2 regions of the Glaciecola siphonariae genome follow, and region 2 is predicted to be linked to the other one. Evidence: predicted binding sites of a transcription regulator. Region 2 holds the regulator's gene; the other holds the start of a gene.
The links. Region 2 encodes FliA, which starts transcription of late flagellar genes. Its sites were predicted from a motif close to CTAAAGNTNNNNNNNNNNNNGCCGATA; they were not measured.
Positions count from the first base shown of each region.

Region 1: the regulator FliA is predicted to act here: its motif matches at 3,585-3,611, upstream of pomA (flagellar motor protein PomA).

Region 1 covers NZ_JBHSGU010000029.1:16,733-24,013, forward strand. The annotation lists gene ACFO4O_RS16800 (DUF1365 domain-containing protein) at 1-530, shown strand, start outside; gene ACFO4O_RS16805 (class I SAM-dependent methyltransferase) at 547-1,803, shown strand; gene ACFO4O_RS16810 (flagellar motor protein MotB) at 1,834-2,766, opposite strand; gene pomA (flagellar motor protein PomA) at 2,766-3,530, opposite strand; gene ACFO4O_RS16820 (exodeoxyribonuclease VII small subunit) at 3,756-3,986, shown strand; gene ispA ((2E,6E)-farnesyl diphosphate synthase) at 3,992-4,888, shown strand; gene dxs (1-deoxy-D-xylulose-5-phosphate synthase) at 4,935-6,791, shown strand; gene ACFO4O_RS16835 (MerC domain-containing protein) at 6,908-7,281, opposite strand, start outside.
Region 2 covers NZ_JBHSGU010000002.1:1,269,203-1,276,483, reverse strand. The annotation lists gene flhA (flagellar biosynthesis protein FlhA) at 52-2,151, shown strand; gene flhF (flagellar biosynthesis protein FlhF) at 2,201-3,601, shown strand; gene ACFO4O_RS07065 (MinD/ParA family ATP-binding protein) at 3,598-4,449, shown strand; gene ACFO4O_RS07060 (RNA polymerase sigma factor FliA) at 4,459-5,187, shown strand; gene cheY (chemotaxis response regulator CheY) at 5,259-5,642, shown strand; gene ACFO4O_RS07050 (protein phosphatase CheZ) at 5,668-6,441, shown strand; gene ACFO4O_RS07045 (chemotaxis protein CheW) at 6,454-7,281, shown strand, end outside.

The DNA.
Region 1 (7,281 bases), on a different contig from region 2:
TCGGCGACCCATCGCTTGACTTGCAGCAATCGGTCCTCAGCCGAATGAGCGAGCTCAATCATGAACCGCTAGCTGGCGAAGTATTCATGCTTGGTCAGGTACGAACCTTTGGTCTGTATTTCAGCCCCGTCAATTTTTATTATCTGCGCGACAAAACAGGTCACTTTACGCACATGTTGGCGGAGGTGTCTAACACTCCTTGGAATCAACGTCATCATTATCTGGTTGACTTAAAAGAGCAGAAAAGCTGTGACAAGGCGTTTCATGTATCGCCGTTTAATCCCATTGATATGACCTATCACTGGTCAGTACCTCAGCCAAATGAAAATATTCGACTACAATTAATCTGCAGCAAACAAATCAAACACTTTGAGGCAGCAATTAACTTAAAGCGCACGCCCTTAACATCGCGCTCACTCAAACAAGCACTGCTGTCAATTCCTAGCATGACTATAAAAACAATGGCGGGAATTTATTGGCAGGCTCTAAAACTATTTGTAAAACGCGTACCCGTTTATACGCATCCGTAAAGAAAGGAATAACTACATGTCATATGGTGAACAAACATTACAAACGACAGACTCTATTTCTCTGTGGGAGAAAGCCTGCCGTGCAATGTTTATTAGTGCGCTTAAACATCTGCCAGAAGGCAATTTAGTGATCAAAGAAAACGGACAGGTAGTTGCCTCTTTAGGTGACGAAAACTCTGACTTAAAAGCGCAAGTGTGGATTTTAGATACCGCGGCCTACCCTAAGCTTTTACTAGGAGGCAGTATTGCATCCGGTGAGACGTTTACAGAAAAGCTATGGGACAGCCCCGATTTAACCAATGTGATTAGGATTTTTGCCCGCAACTTATCAACACTCGACCGTTGGGAAAAGCGCTTTAAATGGTTAACAATGCCAATGGCAAAAATTAAGCACATCGCTAACAATAACTCTCAAACCCAAGCGAAAAAGAATATTGGCGCTCATTATGACTTAGGTAATCGACTCTACACCAAGTTCCTAGACGATTCGATGATGTACTCCGCGGCGGTCTATCCCGATGCAAATTCAAGCCTAGCGGATGCTCAGCAAAACAAGCTCAGAACGATTTGCGAGAAACTGCAACTAAAACCCTCTGATCATTTGCTAGAAATAGGTACAGGTTGGGGCGGGCTTGCGGTATATGCAGCTAAACATTACGGTTGCAGAGTTACCACTACCACCATATCTGAAGAACAATACGCGTGGGCTGAAAAATGGGTGCGCGATGAAAACTTGCAAGCGCAGATCACGCTTTTGAAAAAGGACTATCGCTTGTTAGAAGGTGAGTATGACAAGCTTGTGTCGATAGAAATGATTGAAGCGGTTGGCAAAAAGTATTTAGGCAACTTTTTTGATAAGTGTTCATCTTTACTAAAATCAAACGGCTTAATGCTGCTGCAGTCAATTACAATAGACGATAGACGCTACGACAGCTACGCTGATAGCGTCGATTTCATTCAAAAACACATTTTCCCAGGCGGATTTTTGCCTTCTCAATTTGCCATCAATAAACATGTGAAAAAATATACTGATTTAAGCATTCGCGATGTCCACGATATTGGACTTGACTACGCGCTCACTCTCAAGCATTGGTTTGAAGCATTTATGCAGCAGAAACAAGCCTTGAATGAAGATGGATATGACGAGCGCTTCACGCGGATGTGGCAGTATTATTTAAATTATTGCGAGGGTGGTTTTTTAGAACGAGTTATCAGCACCGCCCAGTTGGTGCTGGCAAAACCTCAACATCGCGCGCCTTTAAATAGAAGTTAACAAACTAACGAGTCTGCTGCGATGCCAAGCCTAGTTTCCACTAGGCTCCATGATAGATATCGGGTCAGTGAATTTGGGGTCACCTTGTGTAATAGTGATCTCAACTCGACGGTTTTTGGCCCGAGCCTCTGGGGTATCGCCCTCGTCCATCAGTTCGGTAGATGCCTTACCAATGACCTTCATTCTGTTCTCATCAAAACCATCTGCCAGCCTGAGTTCCTCGGCCACTGCAACCGCACGTTGAGATGATAAATCCCAGTTAGAGCGATAAAGCTCGTTAGAAATTTGCACACCATCGCTATGCCCAGAAATTTCGATTTGGCCGGGCATATCGCTTACAAGCGTTCCTAGCTGGCGAATGACGGGAATAAATTGAGGCTGTAAAAACGCCGAACCTGCTGAAAATGAGCCGTTTTCTCGAATTCGAATCACTATTTGCTGCCCAAGGTTCTCAACGTCAACCGCACCGTCTTTAATCTCTTTTTGCAGCAGCTCTTGCACTTTTTTCATTTGCTTCTCAAGCTGCTCATTATTGGTTGCGGCTGCACCGGCCGACGCGGTTTGATTTGCGGTATTAGGGGCCTGACCACCCCTTAGCTGTCCGCGTTGCTTTTGACGACCACCTGCAGAAGCATCCTCGCCCTCTTGGAAGTTAAGCATCGGCTTAGTGATGTCTTGGGTAACCTGCTGCACGGTTTCAATAGGTGTAGGGTCGGGCTTTCCAGGTCGAAATTCTAAGGCAACAACGCTTGTGCCTTTTGGAATATCTTTCAGCTCAATCTTGTTTTGTACGCCAAATGCGAACTTCATAGAGCCCGCTATCTGCTTAAATTTTTTTACGTCCATTTCTGAGAAAGAAAGCAGCAAAACAAAAAAGCACATCAACAAAGACATTAAGTCTGCAAAAGTACCCATCCACGCAGGAAGGCCTTCAGGTGGGCATTTTGGGCATTCGTCTTCCACTACTCTTTTTCCTCAGCCGAACCGCGCTTGCCTTCCGCCAAATAGCCTTTTAGCACGCCTTCAATAACCCTTGGGTTTTGACCATCTGCAATACCCAAAATGCCATCGAGAATCAAACATTGGTTGAGCTTTTCTTCAGCAGCCCTCACGCCTAGTTTAAATGCAATAGGCAAACAAACGATGTTAGCGAGCATAGCCCCATAGAGCGTAGTGAGTAGCGCCACCGCCATTGCTGGACCAATCGCTTTTGGGTCATCCATGTTAGACAACATGGCAACAAGACCGATTAAGGTACCAATCATGCCCATTGCAGGTGCAACGTCACCTAAAGATTTAAATATTATGGCACCAGCGTCGTGTCGCTCAGAGGTGTTAGAAATATCTTTTGCCATAGTTGTACGAACGACTTCAACATCGTGTCCATCCACCAGCATGTCGACGCCCTTTTGCATAAAACTGTTTTCAATTTCGGCCTCTTCAAGTGCCAAAAATCCACCCTTGCGAGCAGCGTCAGCCATTTCAACTACCTTTTGAATAAGCTCTTCGGGCGACTGAATTTTAAATGCAAATGCTTTGCCCGCTATTTTGCCAGCCCCTAAAAACTGGGCTAGCGGATATTGCATAAGCACAACAAAGGTAGAGCCACCGAATACAATAAGTACCGACGGAATATTAAAGAATATGCCTAGGTCGCCACCTAGGACCATCGCCATGACGACAAAACCAAGCGCGCCTATTAGGCCGATTAGTGTTGCTAAATCCACGGTTAACTCCTCTACCTGAAATGAAGGTTGTTTGATATGTTTCTATAAAGGGGTTAACGGCAAGGCATCGTTTATCTTTATGCTTAGTTTTGGCAAAGTTTTGACCCACCAAGGGCAACAAATATCATTGCATAATGGTTAATCGCTCTTTTGTATTTAATGCCTTGAAACTAAGAGGTAGCTTAGGTATTGTTTGCGTCATTGAATTACAGGTATGCAGGCACTATGAGCGCTGAAAAATTAAGCTTTGAACAAGCTATGGAAGAATTAGAAACCATCGTGACTAAAATGGAGCAAGGCGACATCACTTTGGAAGCCTCGTTACAAAGTTTTGAGCGAGGTATCGCACTTGCCAGACGTAGCCAAACACTATTGGAACAAGCACAGCAGAAAGTAAAAATTCTGACCCAAGAGGGCGGTGCCCAAACTCTCGAAGATTTCCAAGCGCCTGACTAATCTACATGCAAGAAGATTTGCTAGCGCTACAAACCTTAACTAAAGCCCGAGTCGAAACAGCATTCGCTAACTACATTCGCGTTCAGGCCTACCCAGATAGCCAACTACTGCAGGCCATGCGCTATGCGCTTTTTAACGGTGGCAAACGCATGCGTCCTTTGCTCATTATGCTTGTGGCCAATATGCTCGGCGGCGACCAAGATGATGTTGACACGGTTGCTTTGGCCGTAGAGTGCATACATGCGTACTCCTTAGTGCATGACGACTTACCCGCAATGGACGATGATGCTCTGCGTCGCGGCAAGCCCACTTGTCATATCGAATTTGATGAGGCCACCGCCATCCTAGCGGGAGATGCTCTGCAGACTCTCGCATTTGAAATTCTGGCCAATCATGCGCTTAGCGATTTTGCCAACAGCAAACGCATTGCGCTTATTAGCGAACTCGCCAAAGCGAGCGGTGCAAATGGCATGTGCCAAGGGCAAAGCCTCGACCTCATTGCTACCAACGAAGACATTAGTATAGACGCCCTCAATCACTTACATAGTCTAAAAACCGGCGCATTGCTTACCGCATGCGTAAGAATGGGGGCGCTGATCTGCTCACAAACGAGCGCTGACGACTTGGCTAATTTAACGTCATTTGCAAATCATATTGGACTGGCGTTTCAAATCCAAGACGACATCCTCGATGTAATATCCGACACCGAGACTTTGGGCAAGCCGCAAGGCTCTGATCAAAGCAATAATAAAAACACCTTTGTCAGTAAACTTGGGCTTGAGGGAGCACAAACACAATTAAAAGCTCATCACCAAGAAGCGCTACACGCCTTGGACACTTTGCCGTACAATACCGCCCACTTAAAGCTGTTCACCGATTACATGGTCACGCGAACTTTTTAAGTTCTTACAGCATACTAATAAAACGACTTAGAAGAATGAATTAAGAATGAGCTTAGACCTTTCCCATTATCCGCATTTGGCAAAAGCAAATATTCCTAGTGAATTGCGCCAGCAGCCAAAGCACAACTTAAAGCTTATCGCTAAAGAACTAAGGCTGTTTTTACTTAACTGTGTTAGCCAAAGCAGTGGTCATTTTGCTTCTGGTTTGGGCACCGTAGAGCTTACCGTTGCTCTGCATTATGTTTACAACACTCCATTTGACCGCCTAATTTGGGATGTGGGTCATCAAGCCTACCCGCATAAAATACTTACAGGTAGGCGCGACCGCATGACCACCATTCGCAAAAAAGGTGGATTGCACCCCTTCCCTTGGCCCCCAGAAAGTGAGTATGACACCTTTGCGGTTGGACATTCGTCAACCTCTATTTCAGCGGCATTAGGCATGGCAATTGCCGCCGACAAAGAGCAGAAAAACCGAAAAGTTGTTGCTGTTATTGGCGATGGTGCGCTTACAGCCGGCTTAGCATTTGAGGCGCTAAACCATGCTGGCGATATTGCCAAAGACTTGGTGATTGTTTTAAACGATAACGAAATGTCGATTTCAGAAAACGTGGGCGCATTAAATAGCCATTTAGCGCGTTTGCTTACCGGCAGTTTCTTCAACTCCATTAGAGACAACGGCAAAAAAATTCTGAGCAATATACCGCCCATTAAAGAGTTGGCAAGCAAAGCTGAAGAGCATATTAAAGGCATGGTAGTGCCGGGCACAATTTTTGAAGAGCTTGGCTTTCGCTACATTGGCCCGATAGACGGTCACGATGTTGACACTATGGTCGAGACCTTAAGTAATATGCGTAAAATTTCAGGCCCACAAATTTTGCATGTGGTGACCAAAAAAGGTAAAGGCTATGAGCAAGCCGAGCAAGACCCAATTAAATGGCATGCGGTCCCCAAATTTGATCACACCACTGAAAAACTGCCAGAGAGTAAGCCTGGTAAACCAAGCTATTCAGCCATATTTGGCAACTGGCTCTGCGATATGGCGGCAAAAGACAAAAACCTAGTGGCTATTACCCCTGCGATGCGAGAAGGCTCCGGCATGGTTAAATTTTCGCAACGCTACCCCGAGCAATATATAGACGTGGCGATTGCTGAGCAGCACTCAGTAACCTTAGCCGCTGGTTTAGCAAGAGAAGGGAAGAACGCGGTAGTTGCCATTTACTCAACGTTTTTACAGCGCGCATACGACCAATTAATCCACGATGTTGCTATTCAGAACCTGCCAGTATTGTTTGCCATAGACCGAGCAGGCATTGTGGGTGCCGATGGTCCGACTCATCAGGGTGCATTTGATATTAGCTTTTTACGCTGCATTCCTAATATGATTATTATGACCCCAGCCGATGAAGCTGACTGTAGAAATATGCTCTATACCGGCCATATTGCGAAGCAACCGGCAACGGTACGATATCCAAGAGGCGCTGGCATTGGTAAAGCCATTGATGAAACCATGACCGCCTTAGAGCTAGGCAAGTCCCGCGTGATGCGTGAGGGCAAAAAGGTAGCCATCCTGAATTTTGGCAGCCTATATGGCGAGGCGAGCATTGCAGCAGAGCGCCTTGATGCAACACTTATCGACATGCGCTTTGTAAAACCGATAGACGAAAAAGCCATTATTAAGGCCGCTGGTGAACACGATTTGCTTGTTACCATTGAAGACGGTGCAGTGGCAGGTGGTGCAGGAAGCGCTGTGGGTGAAGTACTTCAAACTCACAAGGTTTTGTGCCACTTGCTCAAGCTAGGCTTACCTGACGAATTTATTATGCAAGGCACGCAACAAGAGATGTATGTCGAGCTAGGCATAGATGCAGACGGCATTGAACGTGCAATAAAGAACTTTTAAAAGGTTTTTAAGAATAATATGCCTTTTGTACGCAAGGACAGCCGCGCTGATGCGCTAGGATGAACGATATTCTTAAGCACTGATATTCACTCCAGCAAAAATTCGAGTAGATGCACTCAAGGATGAATATAGGCACTTCGTAATGCAAAGTTTCGAATGTGGCTAAACACCAAAAACGCTGACCCAATTACCGTAAGGATGACTTCACCTTTCCCGTTAAATAGGTCATGCCCGAAAATAATCGCCATTACCAAAGCAAGCAACCCGGCAGCACACATCAAAACGATTCCACTTTGGCGATGTTGAAGATAGCCAAATAAAATCGTGAGTACACTTATTGGTATGACGGCTAACACTAATAACACGTGAAAGCCTTCGTCGAAAATGAATAGCGTCGACATTAAAGGGAGCGTGAATAAAACAAGCGGCACTAATGCACAGTGCAAGACGCATAACGAAGAAACACCAATTGCGAGTTTATCGCCAATAT
Region 2 (7,281 bases):
TAAGTTGTAACAGCCGCTGTTAAGTATCCTTAGTAGTCAAAAATTTGTTGTATGCAATTAGCCTCTTATTTTCAGCGAGTTGATAAAAATCAGCTAAAACAGTTTGCCTCTGGTTTAGGTGCTCCGATTGTTGTTTTAGCACTTATGGGGATGGTTATTTTACCGATGCCTGCGGTGCTGCTTGACGTATTGTTTAGCTTCAATATCGCGCTTTCGCTGGTCATAATTTTGGTCTGTATTTTTACCTCACGTCCTATCGATTTTGGTATTTTCCCCCTTGTTTTACTGGTGGCTACGGTCCTTCGGCTGGCGCTGAATGTGGCGTCAACGCGGGTGGTCTTGCTTGAAGGGCATGAAGGTGGTGACGCTGCCGGAAAAGTTATTCAAGCCTTTGGCGAAGTGGTAATTGGCGGCAACTATGCAGTAGGGGTAGTGGTCTTTGCCATTTTATTAATCATCAACTTTAAAGTAGTGACCGCAGGGGCTGGCCGTATATCGGAGGTAAATGCTCGATTTACCCTAGATGCGATGCCAGGCAAACAAATGGCAATTGATGCAGACTTAAATGCCGGCTATATCGACCAAGACCAAGCGCGCCAGCGACGCGAAGAAATCACCGCTGAGGCTGATTTTTACGGGTCGATGGACGGTGCGTCAAAATTCGTAAAAGGCGATGCTGTGGCAGGCCTTTTCATCATGATGATTAACATCGTGGGTGGCTTATTTATTGGCATGTATCAACACGGCCTAGATTTTTCTAACGCGATGCAAGTCTATACCATGCTGACCATTGGCGATGGCCTTGTGGCGCAAATTCCCTCTTTGTTACTGTCGGTCGCAACTGCCATCATCGTGACGCGTGAAAATGACACGCAAGAAATGGGCGCAGAGATTCAAGAGCAGCTGTCAAATAAGCAAGCACTTTATATTACCGCCGGTATTTTATTTATTATGGGTATTGTGCCGGGCATGCCGCATTTTGCCTTCTTGTCGTTTGCAGCCTTGGTCGGGGGCTACGCGTATTATCGCGAACATCAACGCAAACTTGCACTGGAAGATGCTGCTAGGGTAGAGGCTCTCCCAGAGGTGTCAAAAGGCACGCAAGAAGTTAAAGAGCTTGGTTGGGATGATGTTCAGCAGGTAGATATCATTGGGTTAGAAGTAGGTTATCGCCTGATCCCTCTGGTAGACAAATCACAAGGCGGGGAGCTACTCACGCGTATTAAAGGTGTGCGTAAAAAGCTTTCGCAAGAGTTGGGCTTCTTAATTCCACCTGTTCACATAAGAGACAACTTAGACTTTTCTCCAAATGCTTACACCATCTCGATGTTAGGCGTTAGCGTAGGCGATGCAGAGGTGACACATGACAGTGAACTGGCGATTAACCCAGGTCAGGTTTTTGGCACTCTTGAAGGAAAAGTCACAAAAGACCCGGCATTTGGCCTTGATGCGGTATGGATTAAAGCCAGTCAGCGCGACCATGCACAAACATTAGGCTACACGGTAGTCGATTCAGCCACCGTGATAGCAACCCATTTAAGTCAGTTGCTCACCAATCATGCTCATCAACTTCTTGGTCATGAAGAGGTACAGCAGCTATTAGATATGCTTGAGAAAACACATCCGAAACTAGTTGAAGGCTTAGTACCAGATATTTTGCCGCTAAGCACGGTGGTGAAAGTCTTACAAACGCTCTTATTTGAGGGTGTGCCCATTCGCGATATGCGCACCATCGTGCAAACCCTAGCCGAGTTCGGGCCAAAGAGCCAAGACCCTGACGTTTTGGTGTCAGCACTTCGCATCGCGTTAAAGCGTTTAATTGTTCAGGACATCACAAGCGGCGCGATGGAAATTCCGGTAATCACGTTGGCACCAGATTTGGAACAGATGTTGCATAAGTCACTTCAAGCAGGCGGAGAAGATGGCGCAGGCATTGAACCAGGCCTCGCTGAAAAGCTGCAAGATTCTCTTGGTGAGGCATATCAACAGCAAGAATTAGCAGGCGAGCCTGCAGTGCTGCTGACCTCGGGTATGTTACGCCCAGTTTTGTCTAGGTTCTTAAAGCAGTCGGTTAGTGGATTACATGTTTTGTCATATCAAGAAATACCTGACGACAAACAGATAAAAATAGTGTCATCGGTCGGTCAATAAACTGACACGTGCTCAACACGAAAGAGCCTAAAATATTAATGAGGAATGTATGAAGATTAGACGTTTTTTTGGCAAAGATATGCGCGAAGCTCTCAAGCAAGTTAAAGACGAGCTAGGTGGCGAAGCGGTTATTATGTCTAATAAGAAGGTATCTGGTGGTGTTGAGCTAGTTGCTGCGGTAGACCCAGCTCCTAATAACACCGCTTCTGCACAAACCTCACCTAAAGGCCAGTTGCACAAACCCACGCCTAGCTTGAGCGAGGTCATAGGCGACGACATTCCCGATTCTTTGCAGGCCTTACTCGCTAAACAGCATGAAAAGCAACATAGCCAGCAGGGCGCAAGCGCTCAAAATTACCATAAAGCCAGTGATTCAAAACAAGCGCAAGTGCTACAGCAGCGTGAAGCGCAAAGAGCCGATGAATCTATGGTTCGTTCGCCCGCTTTTGTGGAATCGATGAGTGACGATATTGCTTTAGAGAACTCTCAAGCGGCCAGCTTAACACCGCCGCCCAGCGTGCTTGAACCTGATCAAATGGATACCATTAGAGCAGAGCTGGAATCGATTAAAAACGTATTAAAGTTTCAAGTGTCGGAGCTTGCTGACGAACGTAAAAAGCGTCATAACCCCACTCATCACTATTTACATGAACAATTGCTTGGGATGGGTTTGGGCAGCAAACTTGCCCGTCAGTTTATTGATTTTCTGCCGCACAATGTAGACGAAAAGCAAGGCTGGAAATATTTACTAAACCTGCTTTCTAATCGCCTTCATGTAGGTGGAAACGACATCCTAAATCAATCTGGTGTAGTGGCACTCGTTGGCCCAACTGGCACGGGTAAGACGACAACCTTAGCAAAGCTTGCCGCAAAGTATGCGCAAAAATATGGCGCTGACCAAGTCGCTATGGTGACCATCGATACCTACCGTATCGCTGCATTTGAGCAACTTGCAACGTATGGCCGAATAATTGGCTGTAGCGTCAAAAAAGCGCAAAGCGCAGAAGAGCTTAATCAACTGCTTTATCAAATGCGCAACAAAAAACTCGTGCTTATTGACACTGCCGGCTTCAGCCAGCGTGATGCACGTTTAATCGAACAACTTAACGAATATGAAACAGGCTTGTCTGTGAATATTCGCAAATATCTGGTATTGCCAGCAGGCGCTCAATATCAAGTGCTAAATCAAACCGTAAAAGCCTATCACAGTACCGATATTCAAGGCTGTATTTTTACCAAACTCGACGAATGCTACAGCCTTGGTGAAGCGCTTAGCGTCGTCATTGAGAATGATTTATCACTTAGTTATGTGACCGACGGCCAGCGCGTGCCAGAAGATATCAAACTTGCAGATTCCGCTAATTTGACCCTTGTAGCCGCCAAGCTTTATAAAAAGTATGGCTTGCCTATGCAAGGTCAGGAGCCTGCCGTTAACGCTGGTGGCCTATGATAATCGACCAAGCAAGCAGCCTGAGAACCATGAATCAGACTAAACAAATTAAAGTAATCGCTGTAACCGGCGGCAAAGGCGGAGTGGGTAAGACTAACTTAACGCTCAACCTTGCTGTGTCAGCGGCTAAACAAGGCCAGCGAGTGATGGTGCTAGATGCCGACCTCGGCTTGGCGAATGTGGATGTCATGCTCGGTTTGCGCGTTGAAAGAAACTTATCGCATGTACTCTCAGGTGAATGCACCTTAGATGAAGTGCTCGTCACAGGCCCCTACGGCATGAAGATTGCGCCCGCGACCTCAGGCAGCAAGTCGATGGCGGAGCTAGGCACACACGAACATGCAGGCTTAATTCGAGCATTTAGTGAGCTGCAAACACCCATCGATATGATGTTGGTAGATACCGCGGCAGGCATATCTGACATGGTAGTGAGCTTTTCGCGAGCTGCCCAAGACGTCATCATTGTGGTATGCGACGAACCGACCTCGCTTACTGATGCCTATGCGCTAATTAAAATTTTGAATCGAGAGCACGGAGTATTTAAGTTCAAGGTCGTTGCCAATATGGTGCGCTCTGAGCGGGAAGGACGTGAGCTCTTTAGTAAACTATCAAAGGTTACGGGCAGATTTTTAGATGTCGCTCTTGAGTTGGTAAGTATTATCCCCTTTGATGAAAACGTAAGAAAAGCAATACGAAAGCAAACCGCGATTGTGGATGCTTTTCCTGGGTCGCCAGCCGCTAAAGCCATTGCGAAATTGGCTGAACGCACGTCGACATGGCCCATTCCGACGCAAGCAGGCGGACACCTTGAGTTTTTCATTGAAAATCTCGTGTCCTTGCATGAGTAGGTAATTAAAGTGAGTAATAAAGTGACAGTATATCAACAGCAAGTAGACAAAAACCAATTGGTTGAGCGCCATGCTCCTCTGGTGAAACGCATTGCGCATCACCTGATGGCAAGGCTTCCGGCAAGCGTGTTAATCGACGATCTGATCCAGTCTGGCATGATAGGCTTACTTGAGGCCGCGCGCAATTTTGACGGCTCCAAGGGAGCCAGTTTCGAGACATTTGCCGGTATACGTATACGCGGAGCGATGCTTGATGAAATTCGCAAAGGCGACTGGACACCTAGGTCGGTGCATAAAAACTCTCGAGCGATTACTGAGGCAATTAACTTAGTTGAACGCGAGACCGGCCGAGATGCCAGAGATACCGAAGTCGCAGAAATTATGAATGTGTCGGTGCAGGAATATCACCAAATGCTCAATGAAGTAAATGCCGGAAAATTGGTGGGTATTGAGGATTTAGGCGTGAGTGAAGACGTGCTCACCAACGAAGAAAACAAAGGCGCCGACAAACCTTTTGAAGAAATGATGCAAGGATCATTTCAGAAAGCGCTAGCTCGGGCGATAACAACATTACCAGAGCGTGAAGCGATTGTGCTGTCTTTGTATTACGATGAAGAGTTAAACCTGCGTGAAATTGGCGAAGTGCTTGAGGTGAGTGAATCTCGGGTGAGTCAAATACATAGTCAGGCAATGTTAAAACTTAAAGCAAAAATGCAGTCTTGGCGTACCGTTCAATAACACAGCAGCGTGTTTGTGAAAGTAAGACTATTTAAATAGATTAAATGAAATGTTCCATTGCGGAGGTAGTTTTGGATAAGAATATGAAAATCCTTGTTGTTGATGATTTTTCAACAATGCGGCGCATCATTAAAAACCTGCTGAAAGACTTAGGCTTTACTAATGTTCAAGAAGCGGATGACGGTAATACGGCTTTGCCTATGCTGAATCAGGGCGATTTCGACTTTGTCGTGACCGACTGGAATATGCCGGGCATGCAGGGTATTGACTTGCTCAGAGCGATTCGTAAAGACGATAAGTTGAAGCATCTACCGGTTTTGATGGTGACTGCTGAAGCGAAAAAAGAGCAAATCGTTGCGGCCGCGCAAGCGGGTGTAAACGGCTATGTTGTTAAGCCCTTTACTGCAGCCACGCTAAAAGAGAAGTTGGACAAAATCTTCGAACGTCTAGGCTAACAATCGCTTAAAGAGGTGACGTCCTATGACGAATGAAGCATCGCTCATTTCGCTAGAAGAAGCGAAAGCGCTAGTTGCACACTTAGAGTCAGACGAGATTGAATCTGCCAATAATATTGTGCACAGCATTACCCTAAGAGAATCTACGGAATTATTCTCAGAGGTGGGTAAATTAACACGCCAACTACACGATTCGTTGAGCAACTTTCAGCTCGATGAACGCATTTCAAGTTTGACCAAGCTGCAAATTCCTGACGCTCGCTCACGGCTAGAGTACGTGATTGAAGAAACAGAAAAAGCGGCAAACTCTACCATGGACGCTGTTGAACGCAGCATGCCAATAGCAGAAGCACTCAACGGCCGCTTATCGAGCGTTCTGCCTGAATGGAAGAAGCTAATGTCGCGCCAAATTGAACTCGGCGAATTTAAAAGCCTGTGTTTAGATTTAGATAAATTACTAAGCGATGCCCATGAAGATTCTGCCACATTAAATTCTATGCTCACCGAAGTGCTCATGGCACAGGGGTATCAAGACCTCACCGGCCAAGTTATACGACGAGTTATTGAGCTGGTAAAAGACGTGGAAGAGTCCTTAGTTGATATGTTGTCAGCATTCAGCGAAGAAGAAGCTAAAAAAGAGCGCCACGAAAAGGGTGTTGAAAAAGTTAGCGCTCAACCTTCTGAGAAATCTGACGATAAAGTTAAAGCCGAAGGGCCAATTATTGATGCAGCTAATCGCGACGACGTGGCACAAAGCCAAGATGATGTTGACGATTTACTGTCTAGCTTAGGTTTTTAGGGGAGCAAACGAATGTCGTTTGAAGTTGACGAGGATATCTTGCAAGACTTTCTGGTGGAAGCCGGAGAAATCTTAGAACAATTGCAAGAGCAGCTCGTAGATTTAGAAAATAATCCAGAGGATTCAGATTTACTGAACGCTATATTCCGTGGCTATCACACGGTAAAAGGCGGTGCAGGTTTCTTGTCTCTTGGCGAGCTAGTCGACATTTGTCACGGCGCTGAAAACGTGTTTGACGTAATGCGCAATGGCCAACGCACGTTAACCCCCGAATTAATGGATGTTATCTTGCAAGCAACCGACGTGGTAGTTGAGATGTTTGAGCAAGTCAAAGCGCGTGAACCTCTCACGCCTGCACCTGCTCACTTAATCGACTTGCTACATAAGTTGAGTGCGCCTGAAACTCCCGACGAAAAAATATTTGATACTGACGCCCAGCCTGCCGAACAAGCCCAAGCCGCTGCCCCAGTTGAACCAGAACCTACGCCGGTTGAAGTCAGCAATGATGCGCCAGTGGTAGATAAGCCCGCGGCGAGCGGCGGCGACGGTATTGATGAGATTACCGAAGACGAATTTGAAGCCTTACTCGATGAGCTTCATGGCGGTTCGCCCAGTGCACCTGCACCGGCAAAAACAGACGAACCAAGTGTTGATACTGCTGATAGCAGCGACGGTGATATTAGCGACGACGAATTTGAGGCGCTTTTAGACGACCTGCACGGTAAAGGAAGCTTTAAAGCTACTCCAGCGGCCGAAGTACAAGCCGCACCTGATGAAAAAGCCTCATCGGGCAACGATGATGAAATCACTGACGAAGAATTTGAAGCACTACTTGACGAT